3 regions of the Catenuloplanes indicus genome follow, and region 3 is predicted to be linked to each of the others. Evidence: riboswitches for the same ligand, from Rfam matches in the RefSeq annotation. Region 3 holds a riboswitch; each other region holds the start of a gene.
What was found. Region 3 has a riboswitch for cyclic di-AMP ahead of J2S42_RS19795 (coiled-coil domain-containing protein). Riboswitches for the same ligand answer to the same signal wherever they lie in the genome.
Positions count from the first base shown of each region.

Region 1: linked by a shared signal. The riboswitch ahead of J2S42_RS22440 (C40 family peptidase) and the one ahead of J2S42_RS19795 (coiled-coil domain-containing protein) in region 3 are both predicted to bind cyclic di-AMP.
Region 2: linked by a shared signal. The riboswitch ahead of J2S42_RS12490 (C40 family peptidase) and the one ahead of J2S42_RS19795 (coiled-coil domain-containing protein) in region 3 are both predicted to bind cyclic di-AMP.

Region 1 covers NZ_JAUSUZ010000001.1:4,990,161-4,993,742, reverse strand. The annotation lists gene J2S42_RS22450 (pyridoxamine 5'-phosphate oxidase family protein) at 1-227, opposite strand, end outside; gene dcd (dCTP deaminase) at 286-864, shown strand; gene J2S42_RS22440 (C40 family peptidase) at 907-1,893, opposite strand; cyclic di-AMP (ydaO/yuaA leader) riboswitch at 1,908-2,081, opposite strand; gene J2S42_RS22435 (LamG domain-containing protein) at 2,210-2,908, opposite strand; gene J2S42_RS22430 (C40 family peptidase) at 3,234-3,582, opposite strand, start outside.
Region 2 covers NZ_JAUSUZ010000001.1:2,785,876-2,789,457, forward strand. The annotation lists gene rsmH (16S rRNA (cytosine(1402)-N(4))-methyltransferase RsmH) at 1-413, opposite strand, end outside; gene mraZ (division/cell wall cluster transcriptional repressor MraZ) at 595-1,026, opposite strand; gene J2S42_RS12490 (C40 family peptidase) at 1,484-2,026, opposite strand; cyclic di-AMP (ydaO/yuaA leader) riboswitch at 2,032-2,191, opposite strand; gene J2S42_RS12495 (MurT ligase domain-containing protein) at 2,571-3,582, shown strand, end outside.
Region 3 covers NZ_JAUSUZ010000001.1:4,410,767-4,414,348, forward strand. The annotation lists gene J2S42_RS19790 (HAD family hydrolase) at 1-609, shown strand, start outside; gene J2S42_RS19795 (coiled-coil domain-containing protein) at 837-1,817, opposite strand; cyclic di-AMP (ydaO/yuaA leader) riboswitch at 1,835-1,965, opposite strand; gene J2S42_RS19800 (glycoside hydrolase family 65 protein) at 2,182-3,582, opposite strand, start outside.

The DNA.
Region 1 (3,582 bases), 580 kb from region 3:
AGCGCGTAGCGGCCGTCGCGGTCGAGGTCGCGGCGTTTCGGGGAGTCGACGATGAAGCAGAAGAGGCCCTCGTCGGTGATGACCGGGGAGACCGGGTGGACGCGGGGGCCGCCGTCGGAGCGGACGGTGGCGAGGTAGCCAAGGCCCGGACCGTACTGCTGCATGAGGGTGCGGATGGCGGCGGCCAAACCGGGCTGTGAGGTGGCGAAAGCGGTCCAGGTAGCCATGTGACGATCCTACTCGAACACGCGTTCGAACGGCCAGCATGCGAGATAGTGTGTCCGGATGCTGCTCTCCGACCGGGACCTTGTCGCCGAGATCAAGGCCGGCACCCTCGCCCTCGATCCGTTCGAGGCCGCGCTGGTCCAGCCGTCCAGCATCGACGTGCGGCTCGATCGGCTGTTCCGGGTCTTCAACAACCACCTGTACACGCACATCGACCCCGCGGTGCAGCAGGACGACCTGACATCCGAGGTGGAGGTGCCGGCGGGTCAGCCGTTCGTGCTTCACCCGGGTGAGTTCGTGCTGGCCTCCACGCTGGAGGTGATCTCGCTGGGTGATCAGCTGGCGGGGCGGCTGGAGGGGAAGAGCAGTCTGGGGCGGCTGGGCCTGCTGACGCACTCGACGGCCGGGTTCATCGACCCGGGCTTCTCCGGGCACGTGACGCTGGAGCTGTCGAACGTGGCGAACCTGCCGATCACGCTCTGGCCGGGCATGAAGATCGGGCAGCTGTGCATCTTCCGGCTGTCGTCGCCGGCGGAGCATCCGTACGGGTCGGAGGTCTACGGCTCCCGCTACCAGGGGCAGCGCGGGCCGACGCCGAGCCGCTCGTGGCGCAACTGGCGCACCTGGCCCACGACGTAAGAAGGCCGCCCCCGTCGAGCGAGGGCGGCCCACAAGAAGACCTTAGAGCGGACTGCCGAAGCTGTGCACCGGCATCGCGTCCATCTTCATCATCCGCACCGGCTCCGCGGGGTTCGGTGCGTGCACCACCCACTCGTCACCGGCGTACATGCCGACGTGGCTGAGGTCGGCGCGGTAGAAGACGAAGTCGCCCGGCTGGAGCTCGGCGCGGCTCACCGACCGCATCAGCCCGCGCTGCGCGGCCGCGTTGTGCGGGAACGAGATGCCGACCTGGTTGTACGCCGCGAGCATCAGGCCGGAGCAGTCGTAGGCATCCGGTCCGGCCGCACCCCAGACGTACGGTGATCCGATCTGCGCGCAGGCAAACTTGATCACGACGCCGCGCTTACCGCCGGGGTACTCGTAGGGGCACGGCGCCGGGGCAAGCTCGCCGCCACCACCGTTGCCGTAGATCTGGAGCCGGAGCTTCTGCAGCTCGTCGACCTTGGAGTTGATCTCCTTGGTCTTCTTGGCCAGCTCCGCCTCCTGCTTGGTGAGGTCGGCGACGAGCGCGTCAAGCGGCGCCTTCTCCGCCTCCAGCTGCTCCTTCAGCGCGACCACCTCGGCGATCTCCCGGCCCTGGGTACGGGCGAAGTGATCGAGGAGTTCGAGCTGGTTGGTGAGCGTGGTCGGCGAGCCGGTCACCAGGATCGAGCCGAGCGTGCTGGCGGGGCCGGTCTTGTACTCCTCCGCCGCGATCACGCCGACCCGGTTCATGACCTGGTCGACCTCGGCCTGCAACGGTTTGATCTTGGCGCCGAGCACCTCGGCCTGCTTCTTTTTCTTCTGCAGCTCCTGGCGGGTGGAGTTGTGCTTCTCGACCGTGGGCTCGAGCTGGGTCCACGCCTCATCGATCTGCTTCTCCACCTCGGTCACGCTCGGCTCCGCGTGGGCGGCGGTGCCGCCGAGCGTGACCACCAGCGCAGTGGTCAGCGCGCACATGGCGCCGACGAGGACGGACCGGTTTCGGAGTGCGGCAATGCCTGCCACCGAAGTGTGTGCTCCCTTGTGTCCCTGACCGCCTACCGGGTTAGCTGACGGGTTCGGGCGGGTGAGGGCCGGTGCAGTAGCGCCCACCACAGGGTCATCGCCCTACCGCCGGCCGCGGCCGGCGGATTCACCCCGAGTGCTGATTGGGTCCCCGGTTCATCGGGTGGATGATTCGGCGGTGTCAGGCTCGCGGCGACCGCTGATGATCGCGCGTCATCGAGCCCGGCGAACCCCAAGATTAGAGAGGCAAAACGGACACCGCAAGCGGATCTAGCCCAAAAATCGGTACGTGAAAGGGTGGTCGCCGTACGTCACGTCAATTGATCGCCACATATACATCGTCCACCTGACCGGCATATTGATCGTTGTTGGCGGTCACGCTCTTACCGCCGATTCGCAGCGGCTCGGTATTCGCGATGGACAGCCGGGCCGGCAGCTTCGTCGTGCCGCGCGCCACGCCGTCCACCGTGATCGACAGGGCGCCACCGGCGCGCGTGCAGCCGACCGCGTGCCAGCGCCCGTCGGCCACCCGGACCGGCGCGATCACCCGGTAGATCCGGGCCGGGCTGGCCACCACGCAGCTGGGCCGGCCGTCCAGCCCGTCGACCTGCAGCTTGTACTGGGTGCCGCCGCCGACCGAGAAGCCCTTCTGCACCACGTTCGCGCCGTCCGCGGTGTCGGTGGGCCGCATCAGCACGGACGCGCCGTAGCGCAGGCGCCTGGTCCCGGGGTTGAGCGTGGCCGGGTCGCCGCCCTCCAGGATCGCGCGCGGGCAGTTCTGCGGCAGCGCGGTGCAGCGGGCCGGGAAGGTCGCGGCCCAGCCGGCGCCGTGCCGGGTCAGCCGGAGCGCGCCACCGGCCGCGGTGCGCGCCCGCATGCCGTATCGGCCGGTGACGTCCAGGAACTGCCGGCCGGCGCCGCCGTCGAACGTGTACCGCACCGAGACCGGGCCCGGCGCGATCCGCGCCACCTCGGTGGAGGCCGACGGCACCACCTCGATCCCGCCATCGTCCACGAAGGGTTCCGGCGCCGCGGCCGGCTCCGAGGACACGGGCGACGGGGAGAGGGAGGGGGAAGCGGACGGAGTCGGGGCGGGGTCGCCGCCGGAAGCCACTATCGCGCCGGTGAGCAGCGCGAGCACCGCCCCTCCCACGGCGACCGCAGCCACCCGGCCCGTCAGCTTTCCCGGCATACGGCGTGTTTCGGACATTCCCCCATTGTGGGGATTGCCGGCTGCGGCACCCGGCCCATCCACCGCGGCTCACGGCAAAATCATGCAAAAGCAGGAGCCCGCACCGGTGTACGTACCGGTGCGGGCTCCCGCGCTGGACTGTGTGGCGTCAGACGTATCGGCGGAAGCCGACCACCTGCATCACGCTGATGCTGAGCACCTCGACCGACATGCCGGGCTGCGGCGCGTGCACCATCATGCCGCCGCCCAGGTAGATGCCATCGTGACTCAGGCTGCTGTTGAAGAACACCACGTCACCCGCGCGCGCCTCGGACCCGCTCACCGGCGTGCCCATGTTCCACTGGGAGACCGTGCTGTGCGGCAGGCCGACACCGGCCGCGCTGTGCGCGAAGGCGACCAGGCCGGAGCAGTCGAACGAGCCGGGTCCGGCCGCACCGAACACGTACGGCTTGCCGAGCTGCGCGCAGGCGGTCGCCACCACGATCGCGGCCGCACCG
Region 2 (3,582 bases), 1.6 Mb from region 3:
TGGGCGTAGGCGAACCCGCGATCGGGCGCGTCGAGCTGCAACGAGGAGACGCCGAGATCGAACAGAGCGCCGTCGATCTGCTCGTATCCGAGCCGCTCGAGCACGTCGGGCAGCTCGCTGGAGACCGCGTGCACCAGGTGGGTGCGATCGGCGAACCGGTCCAGCCGGCGGCGCGAGTGCTCCAGCGCCTCCGTGTCCCGGTCCAGGCCGATCAGCGTCAGCCGTGGGTTCGCGGTCAGGATCGCCTCGGCGTGCCCGCCGAGACCCAGGGTCGTGTCCACATAGACCGGCGCGTCGCCGGTCAGCGCGGGGGCGAGCAGTGCCAGGCACCGCTCCAGCAGCACGGGCACATGTGTGCCCCGTGCCTGCCACTCGCGACCCTCGGCCACGAGCTCCGGCTCGGGCACCCCCATGTCGACCCCCATCACCTGGTGACGATTCGTTTCACGCAATGCCCGCCAGCAGTGCGACGAAGACCGTACCGCCAGATCCCCATCCGCCCTCCTGGCGTCACCACCGTCGCGCCTGACACCGGGGAAGGGGTGCCAGGAGCGCCGAGCGGCTGGAGATCTCGCAGTACGGGTTTCCCGTCGACTACAGCCCGCCGGGCAGCACCCCCTCCCCGATGTCGGCGAAGTCGTCCTCGCTCTCCGCGAGATACGTCTCCCAGGCCTGCTTGTCCCAGATCTCCACCCGGGTGCTGGCGCCGATCACGACGAGCTCCCGGTCGAGCTGCGCGTACTCTCGCAGGAGCACCGGGATGGTGACCCGGCCCTGCCGGTCCGGCACCTCGTCGTGCGCGCTGGCGAAGAAGACCCGGCTGTAGGCCCGCGCCGCCTTGTGCGTCATCGGTGCGGCCCGCAGCTCCTCCGAGATCCGCTGGAACTCGGGCATCGGGAAGACGTAGAGGCAGCGCTCCTGCCCTTTGGTGATCACGACACCTCCCGCCAGCTCGTCCCGGAACTTGGCCGGGAGGATCAGCCGGCCCTTGTCGTCCAGGCGCGGGGTGTGCGTGCCGAGGAACATCGCGGCGTCACCCCCTCGCCCTTGCCGGCGGCATTCGCGGTGCCGCTGATCACTCGGGCCGGCGGGCTCTCCACGACCCCGCCATGTGGCCCCACTTTACTCCACTTCCCTCCACCCGCAACCGGAAACGGCGCCTAGTCAAGGGGTACGGGAGTGCAAAACAGCACGTCACAGACGGTTGCGCGAGGTGGAGGGCTTTGGCCCCGACGGGCCGTCTTCTTTCCGACATCCGTTCGGATCGACACGCATCCCGCACGTTTTATCCGGACATTTCGGGTGGTTTTTCCGGGGTGTGCAGGCGTCTGGACGATTGCGTGGAGGGAAGTGGAGGGATTGGACGCACACATGCGGTCGCCAAACGATCTCCTGCCGTCAGCGCTGTGCGACGGCTGCGAGTGCGCTGCGAAAGCGCGAAAGGGCCCCGCCGGACATCGGCGGGGCCCTTTCCGGCGGAGCGTCAGACGACCCGGCGCACCACATAGGCACGGGACCAGATCTTGTGCTTGCCCACCCGCACGCCGGGACGCGGCGCGTCGTACATGTAGCCGCCGCCCGCGTAGATCGCCGCGTGATAGCCGTGCGCGCCCTTCCGGAAGATCAGCAGATCGCCCGGGCGGGCCTGGGCCTTGGACACGGCCACCCCGGCGCGCTGCTGGCGGTTCGCGTTGTGCGGCAGCTTCTTCCCGGCCGCGGTCCGGTAGACGTACATGGTGAAGCCGGAGCAGTCGAAGCCGCCGCCCGGGCTCGCACCGCCGGCCCGGTAGCGCTTGCCGGACAGGCTCTTGGCGAGCGCGACGACCGCGGCGGCCTTGCCCGGCGCCGGCGCGGCGCCGGCGGGTGCCGGGGTGGCCAGCTGACCGGCGGCGACGCAGATGCCGATCAGGGCGGCCAGGATCGAGGCGCGCGCGGGCAGAGTGGAACGCCTGGCCCGGAGCCGGAGCGTGCTGCCCGGTCTCGGCATCGCGTTCCGGACGTCCGGGTTCTGGCTGAGGTGCTGCACGAAAGGTGTCCTTCCGGCACGCCTGCGGGGTTAGCTGTCGGGTTCGGGCGCCGAGGATGCCCGGCCCGGCACACTGCCGGGCTTCACCCCAAGGCCCGCGAGCGAGCCGTCGTGCGGATTGCGAGTGGTTCCCCCGCCCCTGCCCTCGATTGCCATGTGCTGGGTGGAATGTCGCGTCGCCCGGGACGGGCAGGGTTCGGCGTGTCCCGTGGCCGGCGCGACCGGCGGGCGGATCGCGCACCGGCTCATCGTTTGTAGCGGACCTCGGGAGCACGCCCGCGCCATCGATCGGTCACTCTCCGAGGTTGGCATGCCCGGCCCTCGCCCCCGACGTGTCGGGTGCCCGATATTCCGGCACGGCACGGCCCCGCGCACTCACTCTCCGTATATCGAACCCGGTGAAGCTTCCCACACGGGCCGGCGTCACACCGCGGATAAGACCAGCGTGATCAACACGTACTCCCGGGCAGGCCGCAAGGGGCCGAACGAGCCGATGGTGAAGCGGTACCGGTCCGGTAACCTCGCTCGGGTGACGCAAGGCAACATGCCCCTCCGCGCCAAGGTCGCGACCCAGGTCTCCCGCACCGCCGCCGCGCTCTCCCGCGCGGCTGGGCGGGGCGACGGGTCCGTGATCGGTGGCTGGATCGGTCTCAAGATCGATCCTGACCTGCTCGAGCACCTCGCCGCCGGCCGCGCCATCGCGCTGGTCTCCGGCACCAACGGCAAGACCACGACCACCCGGCTGACCGCGGCCGCGCTGGGCGTGCTCGGCCCGGTGGCGACCAACTCCTTCGGTGCCAACATGCCCACCGGGCACACCTCCGCACTGGCCAAGGCCGGTGACACGCCGTACGCGGTGCTGGAGGTGGACGAGCACTACCTGCCTCAGGTGATCGAGGAGACCCGCCCCCGGGTCATCGCGCTGCTCAACCTCTCCCGGGACCAGCTGGACCGGGCCAAGGAGGTGGCGATGATGGCCCAGCTCTGGCGCACCACGCTGGCCAAGCACCCCGAGGTCGCGATCGTCGGCAACGCGGACGACCCGATGATCGTCTGGGCGGCCGGCAACTCCCCCACGGTCTCCTGGTTCAGCGCCGGTCAGCGCTGGCAGGACGACTCCTGGGTGTGCCCGGAGTGCGGCTCCACCATCGAGCGGCAGGACGGCCAGTGGTGGTGCACCGGCTGCCCGCTGCGCCGCCCCGCGCCGCAGTGGGTGGTCGAGGACGACGGCGTGCTGGATCCGTCCGGCGCCTGGCACCTGATCCGGCTCCAGCTGCCCGGCCGGGTCAACCTGGGCAACGCGGCCACCGCGCTCGCGGTCGCGGCCGCGTTCGGCATCCGCCCGCTGCAGGCCGTGCCGACGCTCTCCTCAGTGGCGTCGGTGGCCGGCCGCTACGCGCAGGTCGACCGGGACGGGCGCAACATCCGGCTGCTCCTGGCGAAGAACCCGGCCAGCTGGCTGGAGGCGTTCGACATGGCGGACAACGCGCCCACGCTGCTCTCGATCAACGCGCGTGACCCCGACGGGCTGGACACGTCCTGGCTCTTCGACGTCG
Region 3 (3,582 bases):
GACTTCCTCGCCTGGCTCGCTCACCCGACGCTCGACCATGCTGCGATCCGCGCCGTACTCAACGACGTCGAGCGCGCCAACGCCGCCACCCACGGCTACGGCAGCCGCGTGTTCCTGCGCAATCTGCACGAGTGCTTCGAGAAGCTGAGTGAACGCCCGGCCACCGACGCCGAGCGCCGCGAGATCGAAGAGCTGGCCGCCGCACTCGTCTTCGACGAGGTCGAGCTGATGCCGGAGGTCGCGGAAACGCTCGCCGACCTCGGCACCCGCCACGAGTTGGCGCTGCTGACCAAGGGCGACGACACGGAACAGCGTCGCAAACTGGCCGCATCCGGCCTGGCCGGGCATTTCGGTAGCGTGCACGTGGTTCGCGAGAAGGATCTGCCGACATACCTGGCACTGACCGAGTCGCTGTCACTCGACCCGGCCACCACGTGGATGATCGGCAACTCCCCGAAATCCGACATCATCCCGGCCCGCCGAGCAGGCTGGAACGCGGTCTTCATCCCGCATCCACACACGTGGGAACTTGAGCACGCCGCCCTCGACCCAGCCGACACGGGCGTACTGGAACTCCCCTCCTTCACCACCCTGCGCAACCACTTCTGACCACACCCGCAGTTAACGGGCAGCGGCCGGCGGCGACAGCGGCCACTGGAACGGCGGTGGGGTTCGGGGTGATCGCCGGCGAACCGGCGGGGAGGAGCCGCTGGGCGACGACCGGTGCCCGCGGGAGCAAGCCCAGCGCGACCACGCCGGATGCGGGAAGAGAGTCGGGAATTTCGCTTCGGTGGAAACGAAGGAGCCCGCGGTGGGCGGCCGCGGGCTCCGTTGCGTCAGATGATCGACAGATGGACGTGGTTCGTATGGTCGCCGGAGGGTGTGCCGCCGCCGGCGTACGATTGCCAGCCGCTCGACGGTAGCCAGATCTGGCTCCACCAGATCACGTAGAGCACGCCGAGCCGGTCCGCGTTCTTGATGTAGAAGTTGGCCAGGTTGTCGCCGTAGGCCTTGTCCGCGCCGACGGCGACGCCGCCGAAGCCGCTGGCCTGGGCGGACCAGTCGCAGGCGCGGCCGCGGGGGTGCTCGCCGCCGTCCTCGGCGCTGCGGTAGCAGGAGACGAAATGGTCGAAGCCGGCCGACTTGGTCTGCTTGTAGGCGTGCAGCGTGCGGGGCGTGATGCAGCCGCCGGTCGTCGGGTCGTCCACGGTGCAGCTCTCGGACGGGAACGACCCGTCGGCAGCCCGCTCGACCGCGACCGCGACCGCCGCGGAGCCGCTGCCGGACTCGACGTTCGCCGCGGCGCCGCCGCCGGCGGCCTTCAGCGCGTTCTCGGCCTGCTTCTTCCGCTTGTCCATGGTCTCGACCTGCTTCTTCTGCTCACCGATCTCCTTGTCGATGGCAGATTTCGCACGGGAGGCCTCGTCCTTGGCCACGACCAGCTCGCGGACCTGCTTCTCCTGGTTGATCGCCATGGTCTCGAGCAGCGTGGCCCGGTCCATGAAGCCCTCGCCCTCGGAGGCGTTGAGGATCGCGACCATCGGGCCGAGGCGCCCGTTGCGGTAGGTGCGGCCGGCGAGCTCGCCGACGGTCGCCTCACGCGTCTTGAGGTCGGCCTCGATCGTCTTGAGTTCCTCGGTCAGCTCCTTCTGGCGCTTCTCCGAGGCCGCGAGCTTGTTCTTCGCCTCGACGAAACCCTTGCTGGCCGCGTCGAGCTGTTCCCTGAGCTGTTCCGTGCCGCCCTCGTCGATCGCGTAGGCGGGCGTTGCGAGCGCGGCCGTGGCCACAGTCGCCAGCAGCACCGAAAGCGCTGCCATTCGCCGTAGGCGCATCATGTTCCTCTCTCGGACCGCCGGCCGGGTTAGCTGACGGGTTCGGGATGGGAACGACACCCCTACCGCTGACGCGGATTCACCCCACAAACGTGGTTCCCCGACTCGCTGAGCGATTTGGCGGTGGTCGCCACGGGCACCGGGCGTGCCCGCCGATGACAACCGGCGGCAAGACTACCCAGTCGCGCCAAGGACGACCGCTCAAGATCCGTAAAATTAAGAATTCCCTATAGTGACGCAAAGTGCCCGCTCAATGACCGGAAAACATAGAGAAACATCGACGCGATACGGGAAAGGCCGCCCCGGCGAACCGAGACGGCCTTCCTTGCACTAATCGTCGAGCAGGCAATTACAGAGAGCTTGCGCGACGAGCCGGGGCGCGGCCCGCGGGCTGATGCGGCTCCGGTCCCACGCCCGTCCGCTCCGGGATTCCCATCGTCACCGGCTTGTCCGCCGACACCGTCACCAGCTCGCCGTGGTGCACGAGTGTGACGCTCTTCTCACCCGTGCCGTTGCGCAGCGAGTAGGTGACCTCGTCGCTGCGCACGTCCACCCGCAGCCGCAGCCCGCGCCAGAGCAGCGCGAACTCCATCCGGGTGATCCGCTCCGGCAACCGTGGGTTGAAGGTCAGCTGACCGCCGTGGTCGCGCATGCCGCCGAGGCCCATCACCAGCGAGATCCACGAACCGCCCAGCGACGCCACGTGCAGGCCCTCGCGCGCGTTGTTGTGCAGGTCGTGCAGGTCCATCAGCGCGGCCTCACCCAGGTAGTCGTGGGCGAGTTCCAGGTGACCGGTCTCCGCGGCCAGCACCGCCTGGGTGCAGGCGGACAGCGACGAGTCGCGGACCGTGCGGGCCTCGTAGTAGGCGAAGTTACGCTGCTTCTCCTCGTCGCTGAACGCGTCGCCGCGCCACAGCATCGCCAGCACCAGGTCCGCCTGCTTCACCACCTGCTTGCGGTACAGGTCGAAGTACGGGTAGTTGAGCAGCAGCGGGTAGTTCTCCTGCGGCGTGCCCTCGAAGTCCCACTCCTGCAGCCGGGTGAAGCCCTCGGACTGCTGGTGCACACCCAGCTCGTGGTCGTACGGCAGGTGCACGGCCGCGCCCGCGTCCCGCCAGCCGGCGATCTCCTCGTCGTCGACGCCGGCCGCGCGCGCCTTGTCCGGGTACTTCAGCGCCACGTCCGCCGCGGCGTAGAAGTTCAGCTGGGCCATCAGGTTCGTGTAGATGTTGTCGTCGACCACGGCGGTGTACTCGTCCGGGCCGGTCACACCGTCGATGTGGAAGCGGCCGTGCCGATCGTGGTGGCCGAGCGAACGCCACAGCCGCGCCGTCTCGATCAGCAGGTCGAACCCGTAGTCGTGCTCGAAGTCCTCGTCACCGGTGGCCAGCACGTAGCGGCGGGCCGCGTCCGCGATGTCCGCCGCGATGTGGAACGCCGCGGTGCCGGCCGGCCAGTACGCGGAGCACTCGTGCCCGCGGATGGTCCGCCACGGGAACGCGGCACCGCGCAGGCCGAGCGTCTCGGCCCGTTCCTTGGCCAGGTCGAGCGTGGCGTGCCGCCAGCGCAGCACGTCCTTGGCCGCGTCCGGCTGGGTGTAGGTCAGCACCGGCAGCACGAACGTCTCGGAGTCCCAGAACGTGTGGCCGTCGTACCCGGGACCGGTCAGTCCCTTCGACGCGATCGGCCGCATCTCCGCGCGGGCGCCGGCCTGGAGGACGTGGAAGAGCGCGAAGCGAACCGCCTGCTG